4 regions of the Streptomyces sp. NBC_00271 genome follow, and region 3 is predicted to be linked to each of the others. Evidence: riboswitches for the same ligand, from Rfam matches in the RefSeq annotation. Region 3 holds a riboswitch; each other region holds the start of a gene.

Region 1 (3,302 bases), 2.5 Mb from region 3:
ACAGCCAGAGTTCTGGAGTGTTGCGAACGCGACAAGATGAGCCTCTGTGAAATCGAAAGTGTGGGAGGTGATGGCGCGCGAGTGACCGACGCGGACGGCAGAACGGGATGACCCGACGCAGAACCGGCGGCAGGCATGCCGCCCAAGCCACTCGTGTCGCTTCGCTCACTTCAGACGCGGCGAAGCGAGCTGGATTCTTTCAACTCTTAACAACTCCCGTCAATCCTTCACCGGTTGACCACTCTCTCCACGGAACACACCCCGATGGTAGGGGACTTACAACACGAGAAGGCCCCCGGATGGTTCCGGGGGCCTTCACTCGTGTGGCGCGTCAGGTCAGCTGGGGACGGCGACCCGTCCGCTCGCGGCGGCCGTCACCGGCTTGGGGTTCAGCAAGCGCTCGGCCAACTCGCCGAAGACCAGGCCGAATCCGCCCCACAGGACGGTCTGTATGGCCAGTGCGGAGAGACGGAACCGCCACAGCAGGGTGGCCGGGAAGTCCTTCGGCACCTCGTTGATGACCGGCAGGAACGCGTACGCCAGACCGATCACGACGGCGAAGGCGGCCACCGCGCCAACGGTGGCGTACCAGGTGCCGATCCTGGGTGCCAGCCGCTTGCCCAGGATGGTGGCGGCGATCGCGAGGAGCACGCTGAGCACCATCATCAGGAAGTACAGGGTGGTCCGCTTGCCGATGGTGTCGGCGTTGCCGACCGACGGCGGGTTGGCCGGGTACTTCAGGAACGGCACGACGTACACGGCCAGCAGCGCGCAGCCGGACAGCAGCAGTGCGGTCGCCCGCGGGCTGAAGCGGCCGACGCGGCCGAGCGCGAAGGAGAAGGCCAGCGCGGCGATGCCGCCGAAGGCGACGCCGTAGACCAGGACGCCGGTGGCGAGACCGGCGGTGGACTGCAGAGACCGGGAGACGATCTCCATCTCGTGCTCGTGGGAGTGGGCTTCCTCGAAGCTGATCGCGCTGTCGACGTTCGGCTCACCGAGGAAGTAGGCGGCAACCAGGGCGAGCAGGCCGGCACCGAGGCCGGCCAACATGCCCCGCACGAGCAGATTTCTTACCGTCGCGGAGTTCATGGGAGTGCTGGGGTTCCCCTCGGTCAGTGGCAGGGGAAGCCGAGAAGGTGGCGGGCGTCGTGTACCCACTCGTGGACGTCCGAGCCGGAGACGACGGAGGTGGCGCCCTGTTCGGCACCGACGAAGTACAGCAGGACGAGCATCAGAATGCCGAAGAAGACCGCCCACGGAGCAATCGCCTTGAGCGGCAGCTTGGCGGGAACGACGGGGGTGGTGGTTGTCGGCTGGGCGACGGTCTGCGCCATGGCAGGGCCTCCTCGGGAGTTCGCGTCCCATCTCGGTGGTGCACTGGACGACGGCTACGGGTCTGACTCACAAGGGGTCCCAGCGGGCTGGAGCCTCTCGTTCACAGTGGCGCGACCGTGCCGGTTTCCCACCGGCTTCCGTCTTGCCGTCATCGATATCGCACCGACCGTACCGCGTGTCGGGTGTGGGGCCAAGACCGCGCCACCTGGCGTGATCTTCCTCTCGCACCAGGTGGGCGGTCCCCTGTGAACAGCGGGTCAGCCGTGGCGGAACCCGGCTGAGTTCGGGGCCCCGGCCTCGCTCTCAGACCGAGGGGGACCGGTCCGCGTCCTGGGACTCGGGCGTGTCCGTCGTACGACCGAGCTTCTGTGCCTCCTCCAGCGTGCGAGCCCCGCGGAGGGGGGAGAACGTGAGCCAGAACGAGACGACCAGGTAGGAGACCCCGACGGCCCACAGGGCCGTGCCGGGTGACAGGGCGTCAGCCAGCGCACCGCCGACGAGGGCTCCCAGGGGCAGCGTCCCCAGGGCGACAAGGCGGTAGCTCGCGGTCACCGCGCCGATCTGGTGCTCCGGCGGAATGGCCTGCCGCAGGCTGACGGCGAACACGTTGAACAGTGCGACGCCGAAGCCGTTCACCATCATGGCGACCGACGCGAGCACGGCGACGTACCCGCCGACCTGGCTGACGGCGGGTACGAGCAGCAGACCCACCGCGGCCAGCACCGCACCCAGGGCCAGCACACCGCCGACGGCCCACCGTCGGGTGAGCCGGGTGGCGCAGAGCGAGCCGATCAGGGCCCCCACACTGCCGATGCCGGTGATCACGCCCACGGTGGTGCCGCTCATGTCGAGGTCACGGACGGCGAACACCAGGAAGACGGTCAGGAACGCCTTCTCGTGCAGGTTCGATAGGCCGGCCTGAACGCACAGGTCCCGGATCGGGCGCAGGGACCACGTGTAGCGGAGCCCGGAGCCGATCGCCTTCAGCGCCGACTCACGTGGCTGTTCGGGGGCCTTGACGCCCCGCAGCAGCAGACCGCTCACCGCGGCACCGGCGGAGCATGCGGCGGCCACCGTCAGGGTCGGCGACGCCCCCAACTGGCCGACGAGGAAGCCGGCCGCGGCCGGACCGGCGAGGGTGCTGACCGAATACGTCGCCTGGTGCAGGCCGTTGGCCGCGGCGATGGAGTTCAGCGGCAGGAGCCTGGGCAGCGTGGACTGGTAGGCGACTTCGTAGAAGACGGTGGCGACACCGATCACGGCGGCGGCGACGACAAGTTGGCCGAAGTTCAGCCCGTCGGCCGCCTGGAACGCGGCGAGCACCGCAAGCGCCGCGCCCTGAGCGACACTCGCGGCGACGAGGGTGCGGCGCGGCGGATACCGGTCGACCATGACACCGGCGATCAGCGAGAGCACCACGACGGGGACGAACTGCACCGCCGAGACGAGTCCCACGCCCGTGCCGTCCGCATGGAGGTAGGTGACCGCGATCAAGGGTAGGAGAAAACTGGTCAGCTGTCCGCCGAAATGCGCCGAGGTTTCTCCGAGCCAGATGTTGCGGAAGTCTTTGTTGTCCGCGATCAGGATTCGAATATCCTTGTCGAATATGGCCACCGCAACCCCCGGTCAAGTCTTCATGAAAAAAATCACGGCAACGCTAGCATGGCGCACCATGGTCCGCTAGCGTGCGGGTGGATGTCGCTGTTGCACCCCATTCACGGTAACAGGAGTCGCGGAATGTACGACCATTCAGGACTTACCGCCGAGGAAGTCGAACTGCTCCCGTCCGAGAAAGATGTCCGGCTTTATTCGGAGCGTGGCTGGTATTTGTCGGAGAAGCTGCTCACCGACGCCGAAGTGGACGCCCTGACCGACGCGAGCGAGCGCTACTACGCTGGTCAGCGCGATCGGGAGCTTCCGAAACGGCCGGACCGACTGGCCGACTGGACCCCCGCCGACGGAGATGT
Region 2 (3,302 bases), 4.2 Mb from region 3:
CTCGGCAGGACTGCCGGCCCCCTCACAGATCACCGCGTCATACGTGCCCCGCAACTCGGCGAGACAGTCCAGCACGGTGGTGAGGAGGGCTTCCTGCCGCCCACCGTGGTAGCCACGGGCGGTCATCTCGCCCACGGGCTTTCCCATGAGGACGACCTGACTGCTCCGGTCGCTGCCCGGCTTGAGCAGCACGGGGTTCATGAGCGCGGTCGGCTCCACCCGGGCGGCCTGCGCCTGCATGGCCTGCGCGCGCCCGATCTCGGCGCCCTCGCGCGTCACGAACGAGTTCAGGGACATGTTCTGCGCCTTGAAGGGCGCGACCTTGACGCCGTGGCGCACCAGCCACCGGCAGATCCCGGCGGTCACGACGCTCTTGCCGGCGTCGGAGGTGGTCCCGGCGACGAGCAGCCCGCCGCTCATGACGTACGCCCCTTCCTGAGAAGCCTCTGTGCGAGCAGCCGTCCGCCGGCGCTCACGCCGAGGGCGAGCCAGCCGACACGCCGTGACAGCCGTACGGCCCGCTCGATGTCGTCGACGTGCACGGCGCGTCCGGCGCCGTTGAGTTCGGGCCGGTGCTCGACGCGCCCGCCGTAGGAGAGGGTGCCGCCCAGGCGCACCCCGAGCGCCCCCGCGAACGAGGCCTCCACGGGCCCGGCGTTGGGGCTCGGATGCTTGACGGCGTCGGCGCGCCAGGCTCGCAGGGCCCCTCGGGGACTGTCACCCGCGAGGGCGGCGAGCACGGCGGTGAGACGAGCCCCCGGCCATCCGGCGACGTCGTCGAGCCGGGCCGAGGCCCACCCGTACCGCCGGTATCTGGGCGACCTGTGACCGACCATGGCGTCAAGGGTGTTGACGGCCCGAAAGCCGACGAGCCCCGTGACTCCGCCCACGGCACCCCACACCAGGGCGCCCACCACGGCGTCGGAGGTGTTCTCGGCGACGGACTCGACGACGGCGCGCGCGATGCCGTCGGCGCCGAGGGCCTGGGGATCCCGTCCGCACAGATGCGGCAGCCGCTCCCGGGCCGTCTCGATCTCCCCGTCCGCGAGGGCGTCACCGATCGCCCGGGCCTCCCGCCCGAGCGTGGTGCCCCCGACGACGGCCCAGGTGGCGGCGGCCGTCAGCGCGAGGGACGCGGCACGTGAGGGGCGTACGGCACGGCAAGCGACGGCGGCGAGTCCGGCGGCACCTCCCACGCACACAGCGGTGTGCAGCGCGCCCCACCCGCGGTGGTCCCGCCACAGCACCCGCTCCACGGCTGCCGCGCTCCGCCCGAACACGGCGACCGGATGCCCCCGGCGGGGATCGCCGAGCAGCAGGTCACCGAGGAGGCCGGCGGCGGCGCCGTACGCGAAGACGCGATCGGCACGCACGGGGTCAGCCGACCGTCAGGTCGGGTGGAACCGTCGCTCGCAGGGCACTTGGGCAGCCGCGCATGGCGTTATGTCCTCACTCAGGGTGTCCGCGCCCTGGTTCGACGAGACCGGCGGGGAGAGTTCCTGGCTCCCGGGGAGTTCCTTCCCCGGTCACAGTGGCGGGACCGCGCCGGATTCACACCGGCTTCCTCTTCTGTCGCCGTACTTGGCTCCGGCAGTCCACCACGGGTTGGAAGACCCGTCAACTTGCCGTTGACCTGCGCGGGGAGAGTGTGCGAAGGCCCACATACAGGTGGGGTGCGGGACGGTGATCCGTCCCGCACCCCACTCGAAGTGCTGCCCGTTTTGGGTTACTTGCCGACGATCAGGAAGATGCCGTACGCCACCGCCGCGGCGCACGCCGCGAAGCAGACGTACGCGCCGGTGACCGCGAGGGTCGCGGAGCCGCCCTGGGCGGACGCGGACTCGCGCTTGGAGAGGCCGACGATGCCGAGGGTGAAGAGGCCGACGAGGCCGACGGTGGTCACGAGGCTGACTCCGAAGACGGAGCCGAGGGCTGCCCAGTCGATGTGCATGCTGTTCTGTCCTTACACCGTGGCCGGGCGGGTGGGCTCCGCGTCCGGGGACGGGATGGTGGTCTTCAGGTCGCCGGACAGGTCGCCGGTGACGGGGCCCGCGGGCGGCGGGGTGACGGCGGCGATCGCGGTGGTGACGACGCCCGCGGGCTCGGCGTCGACGTCGTTGACGTTGTCGACGGTGACCGGCTGGCGGCGGGAGAGCTTCCAGATGGTGCCGGCCCCGGCGACGAGCAGGGCGCCGGTGAGGACGATGCCCCAGGTGCCCTGCTTGGTGAGGAACTCGGCGGAGGCACCGGCCAGACCGGCGGCCGGCAGGGTCAGGCCCCAGGCGACGAACATCCGGGTCGCGGTCGACCAGCGGACCACTCCGCCCTTGCGGCCGAGGCCCGAGCCCATCACGGCGCCGGAGCAGACCTGGGTGGTGGAGAGGGAGAAGCCGATGTGCGAGGAGGCCAGGATGGCCGTCGCGGCGCTGGTCTGGGCGGCGAAGCCCTGCGGCGGCGCGAGGTCCGTGAGGCCCTTGCCCATGGTGCGGATGATGCGCCAGCCGCCCAGGTAGGTGCCGAGCGCGATGGCCGTACCGGCCGAGACGATGACCCACAGCGGGGGGTTCGAGCCCGGGGCAATGACGCCGCCGGTGACCAGGGCGAGGGTGATGATGCCCATCGTCTTCTGGGCGTCGTTCGTGCCGTGCGCCAGGGAGACCAGGCCGGCGGAGGCGATCTGGCCGGCGCGGTAGCCCTTGGCGGTCGCCTTCTCGTCGGCGCGGTTGCCGATCCGGTAGGTCAGCCGGGTGGCCAGCATCGCGGCGAGTCCGGCCACGATGGGCGCGGCGACCGCGGGGATGAGCACCTTGGTGACGACGGTCGAGCCGTTCACCGACGACCAGCCGGCCGACATGACCGCGGCGCCGATCAGGCCGCCGAACAGTGCGTGGGAGGAGCTGGAGGGCAGACCCAGAAGCCAGGTCAGCAGATTCCAGAGGATGGCGCCGACGAGCGCCGCGAAGATCACTTGGACGCGTATGCCCTCTTCGTTGATGATCCCGCCGGAGATCGTCTTGGCGACCTCCACGGAGAGGAACGCGCCGACGAGGTTCAGCACGGCGGACATGGCCACCGCCGTCTTGGGCTTCAGGGCGCCGGTCGAGATGGTGGTCGCCATCGCGTTGGCAGTGTCGTGGAAACCGTTCGTGAAATCGAACACGAGAGCGGTGACGATCACGATTCCGAGGAGGAGCGTGATGTGTTCCATTTACCCAGGCTTCTGTTTGGCGTCAGTGGCAGGTGGACCGTAGGCAACCTGAGTGAACGGAAGATGAACTGGGGCGGGCGCTGGGGTGTCTCAA
Region 3 (3,302 bases):
TAGTGGTCGGGGTGCAGGACGCCACGGGCCGTACGGGTCTTCTCCCAGGCCGGGAGCGGGCCGCTGCGCTCCGCGAGGTCGGCCGAGGCCTCGTACGCGGCGAGCATGATCCGCTCGGCGATCCGGGTGGAGAGGGCCTTGGCCTGCGGGGAGTCGAAGGGGACGCGCAGCTTGAAGAAGACGTCCTGCAGCCCCATCGCGCCGAGGCCGACGGGCCGCCACTTCGCGTTCGACCGGCCGGCCTGCTCGGTCGGGTAGAAGTTGATGTCGACGACACGGTCGAGGAAGGTGACGGCGGTGCGGACCGTCTCGTCCAGCCGCTCCCAGTCGATGTCCCCGTCGACCACGAAGGCGCCCAGGTTGACCGAGCCGAGGTTGCAGACCGCCGTCTCCCCGTCGTCCGTGACCTCCAGGATCTCGGTGCAGAGGTTCGAGGAGTGGACGGTGTGGCCCGGCTCCGCCGTCTGGTTGGCGGTGCGGTTGGCGGCGTCCTTGAAGGTCATCCAGCCGTTGCCGGTCTGCGCGAGGGTACGCATCATGCGGCCGTAGAGGTCACGGGCCGGGATGGTCTTCTTGGCGAGGCCGGCCGCCTCCGCCCTGCGGTACGCCGCGTCGAACTCGTCGCCCCACAGGTCGACCAGCTCGGGCACGTCGGAGGGCGAGAAGAGGGACCACTGCCCGTCGGTGTCGACCCGGCGCATGAACTCGTCCGGGATCCAGTGCGCGAGGTTCAGGTTGTGCGTACGGCGGGCGTCCTCACCGGTGTTGTCGCGCAGCTCCAGGAACTCCTCGATGTCGGAGTGCCAGGTCTCCAGGTAGACCGCGGCCGCGCCCTTGCGCCGGCCGCCCTGGTTCACCGCGGCGACCGAGGCGTCGAGGGTCTTCAGGAACGGGACGATCCCGTTGGAGTGCCCGTTCGTACCGCGGATCAGCGAACCGCGCGAACGGATCCGGGAGTACGAAAGTCCGATGCCACCCGCGTGCTTCGAGAGGCGGGCCACCTGGTGGTAGCGGTCGTAGATGGAGTCCAGCTCGTCCAGCGGGGAGTCGAGGAGGTAGCAGGACGACATCTGCGGGTGCCGCGTACCGGAGTTGAACAGCGTGGGGGAGGAGGGGAGGTAGTCGAGGCGGCTCATGAGCCCGTAGAGCGCCGCGACCTCGTCCAGGGCCCGGTTCGTGTCGTCCTCGGCCAGGCCCGACGCCACGCGCAGCATGAAGTGCTGGGGCGTCTCGACGACCTTGCGGGTGATCGGGTGCCGGAGCAGATAGCGGCTGTGCAGGGTGCGCAGGCCGAAGTAGCCGAAGCGGTCGTCGCCGTCGGTGTCGATCAGCGCGTCCAGCCGGGCCGTGTGCAGCCGGACGAACTCCGCCGTGCGGTCGGCGATCAGGCCCTCGCGGTGACCCGTGGCGATCGACCCGGAGAAGGACGTGACGCCCTGCGAGGCGGCCTCCGCCGCGATGCTGATCGTCAGCAGCCTGGCCGCCAGCCGGGAGTAGACGGGGTCCTCGGAGATGAGGCCCGCGGCCGCCTCGGTGGCCAGTTCGCGCAGCTCCGTGTCGTCCGCGTGCGCGGACCGGCCGCGCAGCGCGGCGGCGGCGACCCGGCCGGGGTCGGCGTCGGGGAGGTCGGCGGTGAGGTCGGTCAGGGTACGCAGCAGAGTGGTACCGGGACCGTCCGTCTCCACCAGGACCTGCTTCCGCTCCTGCTGTGCGAAAGCGGTAGCTGAAGCCGGGTCGGCTGGCGCGATGGTCACTTGGGGCTCTCCCTCGCTCGGCACGGGGCCTGGCGGAGGGCAGGGCAGCTCACGAGCGCACACGGCGTCGCGTCCACCGGCCCATTCCGCGAGGCCCGGACGTCATGCACCCGGGCCGGATGGCCGGGCGCGCTGTCGGCAGGTCCTCGGACTGACGCGAGTACATGGGCGCGGGCGTGCGAACACGTACAAGTACACCGTTGCGGGACAGTTCCGGATTTGCACCGGATTCCCCTGCGGCGACAGCGAGCATGAGCATACATCTTGTGCCGGGCTGCCGTGACACCACCAGATGTTGTGTCGTGCCGGTGTCAGAGTGTCAACTCGTAGGTGAGGAGAGTGATGTCGTCGAGGTCCGGGAGCGGGTTCCAGTCACGGTCGGGGGTGCGGGTGAAGCCGAGGCGTTCGTAGATGCGGTGGGCGGCGTGCATGGTGCGCTGGGTGGAGAGCACGACGCGTACGCAGCCGTCGGTGGCGCGTGCGGGGTCGACGCGGGCGCGGACGAGGGTCTCGCCGGCGCCTCGGCCGCGGGACTCGCGTGCGACGGCGAGCATGCGGATCTCGGCTTCGCCGGGGCAAGCCAGGTCGGTCGTGGTCGATGGCGACGAGGACCTCCGCGGCGGTGGGCTTCTCCGATGCGGATGTCCATGCCGGCGAGTGCGCAACAGGGTGCGGAACGGGCCGCCGGATTTGTGTCCGACGGCCCGTGGGGGTTGTTGGCGCGGTTCTTCGGCTGCGGGGCGGTGGGGGCTGGTCGCGCAGTTCCCCGCGCCCCTAAAAGCCTGGGGCACCGGGGCGCAGCCCCGTGCCCCAGGGGCGCGGGGGAACTGCGCGCCAAGCCCCCACCCACCCGCAGCCAACACGCTCACCCGGGGGTCTGGGGGCGCAGCCCCCGGGCTCAGTGGGTGGAACCGGCCGTGGCCGGTGGGAGCTCCGTCTCGACGCCCGGGTCGCCCGCGTCCGCCGTGTAGTCCTCCGGAGACGTCTCGTCGACGCCGTCCGGCGCGTTGAAGGCGCGGAGGGCGAGGGTGAGGACGACGCTGACCACGACGTTCAGGACGAACGCCGTCAGACCGATGTAGCCGATCTCCCCGATGCCCGGGATCTCCTTCGAGCTGCCGCCGAAGTGCTTCTGGGTGGGAGAGGCGACCCCGTACGCGGCGAGCGTGCCGTACAGCATGCCCACCGCCCAGCCACCGAGCAGCGCCCAGCGGTGGAACCAGCGGGTGAACAGGCCACCGACCAGCGCCGGGAAGGTCTGGAGGATCCAGATCCCGCCCAGGAGCTGGAAGTTGATCGCGACCGTCTTGTCCATCGTCAGGACGAAGACCAGCGCGCCCACCTTCACAAGGAGCGACACCAGTTTCGAAACCTTGGTCTCCTGCTGCGGAGTCGCGTCCGGCTTGATGAAGTCCTTGTAGATGTTGCGGGTGAAGAGGTTCGCGGCCGCGATGGACATGATGGCCGCCGGCACGAGCGCTCCGATGCCGATCGCCGCGAAGGCCACCCCCGCGAACCAGTCCGGGAACATGTTCTCGAAGAGCTGGG
Region 4 (3,302 bases), 3.7 Mb from region 3:
GCGTCTCCCATTCCGGGCCGCCCGGGATCACCAATACGTCGCACGGTTCTTGTACGTCGTCTGCGGACAGGTCGGCGCTGAGGCGGATCCCGGCGGAGGTGATGACCTCCGCCCCGTCCTCGGACGCGATCTGCACCCGATAACGCCCGCCGAACTCGTTCGCCGTCGTGAACACCTCGATGGGGCCGGTCACATCGAGCAGCCGCACACCCGGAAAGACCAGCACGGTCACGATGAGCGGATCCATTGCCGGGCGCTTGTGGTTCATCGGATGCCTCCGGGCTGTGCGCGGTGCGGACACTGGATCGACAGGGTGTTGGTGATGGCGTGCCTGCTGGCATGCCGCCGCCGCATTGCCTCGGGATCGGGGCGAGAGCTTGGCAGACGGCCCAGGCGCCGACGTAGTCGACCCCGCTTGCCAGGTGCGCATCATTGCGTGCCCTGGGGAATGCGGCAGGGCGTGTCCTGACAGGTGCCGCGGGCTGCACGGGCCCGGTCCAAGGGCCGTATCCGACCCCGGTCCGCCCAGTCGTCGGATTTCCCTGTGCTCATCATGTGCCAGTGACCCCCACCGAAGCCACGACCGGTTTGCTCCCTGCTGGGAGGCACAGCCTTTCAGCCGCCGTGCTCGGCGCGCTCTATCGCTGTGACGTTCACGGCGCTCTACCACCGTGTGTTCGAAGGACGGAGCCATGGCTCGCGCTGTCCTCGGCCTCACCGCGTATGGCGCAGCGCGTCACGCGAGCCATCCATGCGGTCTGTCCGAGGGGCGGAAACGCGCCCTGGTACTCGCGATCCAACTCTCCGCGGCGCCCCGCGCGCTGCTCCTGGCCGAGCCGACCCGCGGGCTCGACTACCGGGCGAAGACGGAGCTGGTCCGCATCGTCGACGCACTCGCGGCACAGGGGCGGACCGTCGTCATCTCCCCGCACGACGCCGAGTTCGCCGCCCGGGCCGCGGATCGGATCGGGTCGTGGTCCTCGACGGTGCTGACCACCTTCCGCCGCGCCGCCCGCCGCGCCAGATTCCAGGCCCCGGTCCGCTTCGCCGGCCCGAAACTGTCCGATTCCCGCGGTCGTTGAGCTCGGCCGACTCATCCGAGGGCGTGTCGGGGTGGATTTACTAGGACGTCCAACTATATGCTCGTGAGGAATGCCCGCGGTGCAGGGAAGCCGGTGTGAATCCGGCACGGTCCCGCCACTGTGACCGGGGAGTACGTCGTCGAGCAGGACGCCACTGACGAGCGAGATGTCGGGAAGGCGGACGGCGCGCGCTGATCCGGGAGTCAGGATACCGGCCGCGGTTTTGTTCCGTGTTGTCCACGAGGATGGAGCAGACACGCATGGCATCAGTGTGCACCCACGACCCTGGTGATCCGGCCCGACGGGCATCGACTGCCGCGCGTCCTGCCGTGCAGGTAGGGACCGTCACGCGTCCTGCCGGACGGGTACGGACCGTCACGCGCCCTGCCGGGCAGGTGCGGACCGTCACGCGTCCCGCGGTACGGACGTCGAGTCCCGTGCGTCCCGCGGCTCGGGCACGCGCTGACGCGATCCGCGCGGTCTGAACGACCCTTCTCTGCCCCATGCCGTCTCGCGCGACCCCCGCACGCACAAGGCCCTGCCCGTGTGTGCCGTTGGTCGGCGCGCCATCCCCGGGATCCCACCTGACGAGAGCAGGCACCCATGGTCCGTGAACACGACCGCGCCACCGTGCGTGAGTTGAGCCATTTCATCGGCGGCAAGCACACTCCGGGAACATCGGGGTCCTACGGCGACGTCTACGACCCCAACACGGGCGAGGTGCAGGCCCATGTCCCGCTCGCCGACCGCGCTGAGACCGAGGCGGCGATCACCGACGCCGCGACGGCGCAGCGCGAGTGGGGCGAGTGGAATCCGCAACGCCGTGCCCGCGTCCTCCTCCGCTTCCTCCAACTCGTCGAGGGCGAGCGGGACGCGCTGGCCCGGCTGCTCTCCTCCGAGCACGGCAAGACGGTCGCCGACGCACACGGCGACGTCCAACGCGGCCTGGAAGTGGTGGAGTTCGCCGCCGGGATCCCGCATCTGCTGAAGGGGGAGTTCACCGACAACGCCGGCACCGGCATCGACGTCCACTCCGTGCGCGCCCCGATCGGTGTGGTGGCCGGCATCACCCCGTTCAACTTCCCCGCGATGATCCCCCTGTGGAAGGCGGCTCCCGCGCTGGCCTGCGGCAACGCCTTCATCCTCAAGTCCTCCGAGCGCGACCCGTCCGTACCGCTGCGGCTCGCCGAACTCTTCCTGGAGGCGGGCCTGCCGCCGGGCGTCCTGAACGTCGTCCACGGCGGCAAGGAGAGCGTCGACACCCTCCTCGAAGACCCCCGCGTCGGCGCGCTCGGCTTCGTCGGCTCCACCCCGATCGCCGCGTACGTCTACGCCACCGCCGCGGCCCACGGCAAGCGCGCCCAGTGCTTCGGCGGCGCCAAGAACCACATGATCGTGATGCCGGACGCCGACCTCGACCAGGCCGTGGACGCCCTGATCGGCGCCGGGTACGGCTCGGCGGGGGAGCGCTGTATGGCGATCTCCGTCGCCATCCCGGTCGGCGAGGACACCGCCGACGCTCTGGTCGCCCGTCTGAAGGAGCGCATCTGCTCGCTGCGGATCGGCCGCAGTGACGACCCCGAGGCGGACTTCGGCCCGCTGGTCGGACGGGACGCCGTCGACCGGGTTCGCCGCTACGTCGACCTCGGTGTCGAGGAGGGCGCGGAACTCGTCGTCGACGGACGGGACTTCGTCCTGCCCGGGCACGAGAACGGCTTCTTCACTGGTGCCTCCCTGTTCGACCGGGTCACCCCCGCGATGCGCATCCACCAGGAGGAGATCTTCGGGCCGGTCCTGTCCGTGGTCCGCGCCGCGGACTACGAGGAGGCCCTGCGGCTGCCCAGCGAGCACGTCTACGGAAGCGGTGTCGCGATCTTCACCCGGGACGGCGACACCGCCCGCGACTTCACCCGCCGGGTGAACACCGGCATGGTCGGCGTGAACGTGCCGATCCCCGTCCCGGTCGCCTACCACACCTTCGGCGGTTGGAAGCGTTCCGGCTTCGGCGACCTCAACCAGCACGGTCCGGACGCGATCCGCTTCTACACCCGTACGAAGACCGTCACCTCGCGCTGGCCCTCGGGCTTCGGGAAGGCGCGAGCTTCACCATCCCGACGATGGGCTGAGCGCGATGACCACCACCCTGCTCACCGAGGACCAACAGGCCCTCGTCGAGACGACCCTGGACTTCGCCCAGGACCACCTCGCCCCGCACGCCCT

The links. A riboswitch is a leader RNA that binds a small molecule or an ion and turns the genes downstream of it on or off. The one in region 3 is predicted to bind cobalamin.
Region 1: another riboswitch for cobalamin. It lies ahead of OG798_RS45865 (CbtB domain-containing protein); the one in region 3 lies ahead of OG798_RS34610 (ribonucleoside-diphosphate reductase subunit alpha).
Region 2: another riboswitch for cobalamin. It lies ahead of OG798_RS15950 (cobalamin biosynthesis protein); the one in region 3 lies ahead of OG798_RS34610 (ribonucleoside-diphosphate reductase subunit alpha).
Region 4: another riboswitch for cobalamin. It lies ahead of OG798_RS51570 (CoA-acylating methylmalonate-semialdehyde dehydrogenase); the one in region 3 lies ahead of OG798_RS34610 (ribonucleoside-diphosphate reductase subunit alpha).

What each region holds. Positions count from the first base shown of each region.
Region 1 covers NZ_CP108070.1:10,078,869-10,082,170, reverse strand. Annotated here, with positions in the region: gene OG798_RS45875 (hypothetical protein) at 1-2, opposite strand, end outside; gene OG798_RS45870 (CbtA family protein) at 337-1,089, opposite strand; gene OG798_RS45865 (CbtB domain-containing protein) at 1,113-1,334, opposite strand; cobalamin riboswitch at 1,370-1,518, opposite strand; gene OG798_RS45860 (MFS transporter) at 1,639-2,949, opposite strand; gene OG798_RS45855 (phytanoyl-CoA dioxygenase family protein) at 3,031-3,302, shown strand, end outside.
Region 2 covers NZ_CP108070.1:3,398,084-3,401,385, reverse strand. Annotated here, with positions in the region: gene OG798_RS15955 (cobyric acid synthase) at 1-420, opposite strand, end outside; gene OG798_RS15950 (cobalamin biosynthesis protein) at 417-1,373, opposite strand; cobalamin riboswitch at 1,475-1,615, opposite strand; gene OG798_RS15945 (hypothetical protein) at 1,727-1,951, opposite strand; gene OG798_RS15940 (inorganic phosphate transporter) at 1,964-3,208, opposite strand.
Region 3 covers NZ_CP108070.1:7,589,621-7,592,922, forward strand. Annotated here, with positions in the region: gene OG798_RS34610 (ribonucleoside-diphosphate reductase subunit alpha) at 1-1,754, opposite strand, end outside; cobalamin riboswitch at 1,875-2,013, opposite strand; partial or broken gene OG798_RS34615 (GNAT family N-acetyltransferase) at 2,066-2,341, opposite strand; gene mctP (monocarboxylate uptake permease MctP) at 2,653-3,302, opposite strand, start outside.
Region 4 covers NZ_CP108070.1:11,290,942-11,294,243, forward strand. Annotated here, with positions in the region: gene OG798_RS51560 (GlxA family transcriptional regulator) at 1-268, opposite strand, end outside; partial or broken gene OG798_RS51565 (cobalt ABC transporter ATP-binding protein) at 687-968, shown strand; cobalamin riboswitch at 1,143-1,316, shown strand; partial or broken gene OG798_RS51570 (CoA-acylating methylmalonate-semialdehyde dehydrogenase) at 1,686-3,208, shown strand; gene OG798_RS51575 (acyl-CoA dehydrogenase family protein) at 3,214-3,302, shown strand, end outside.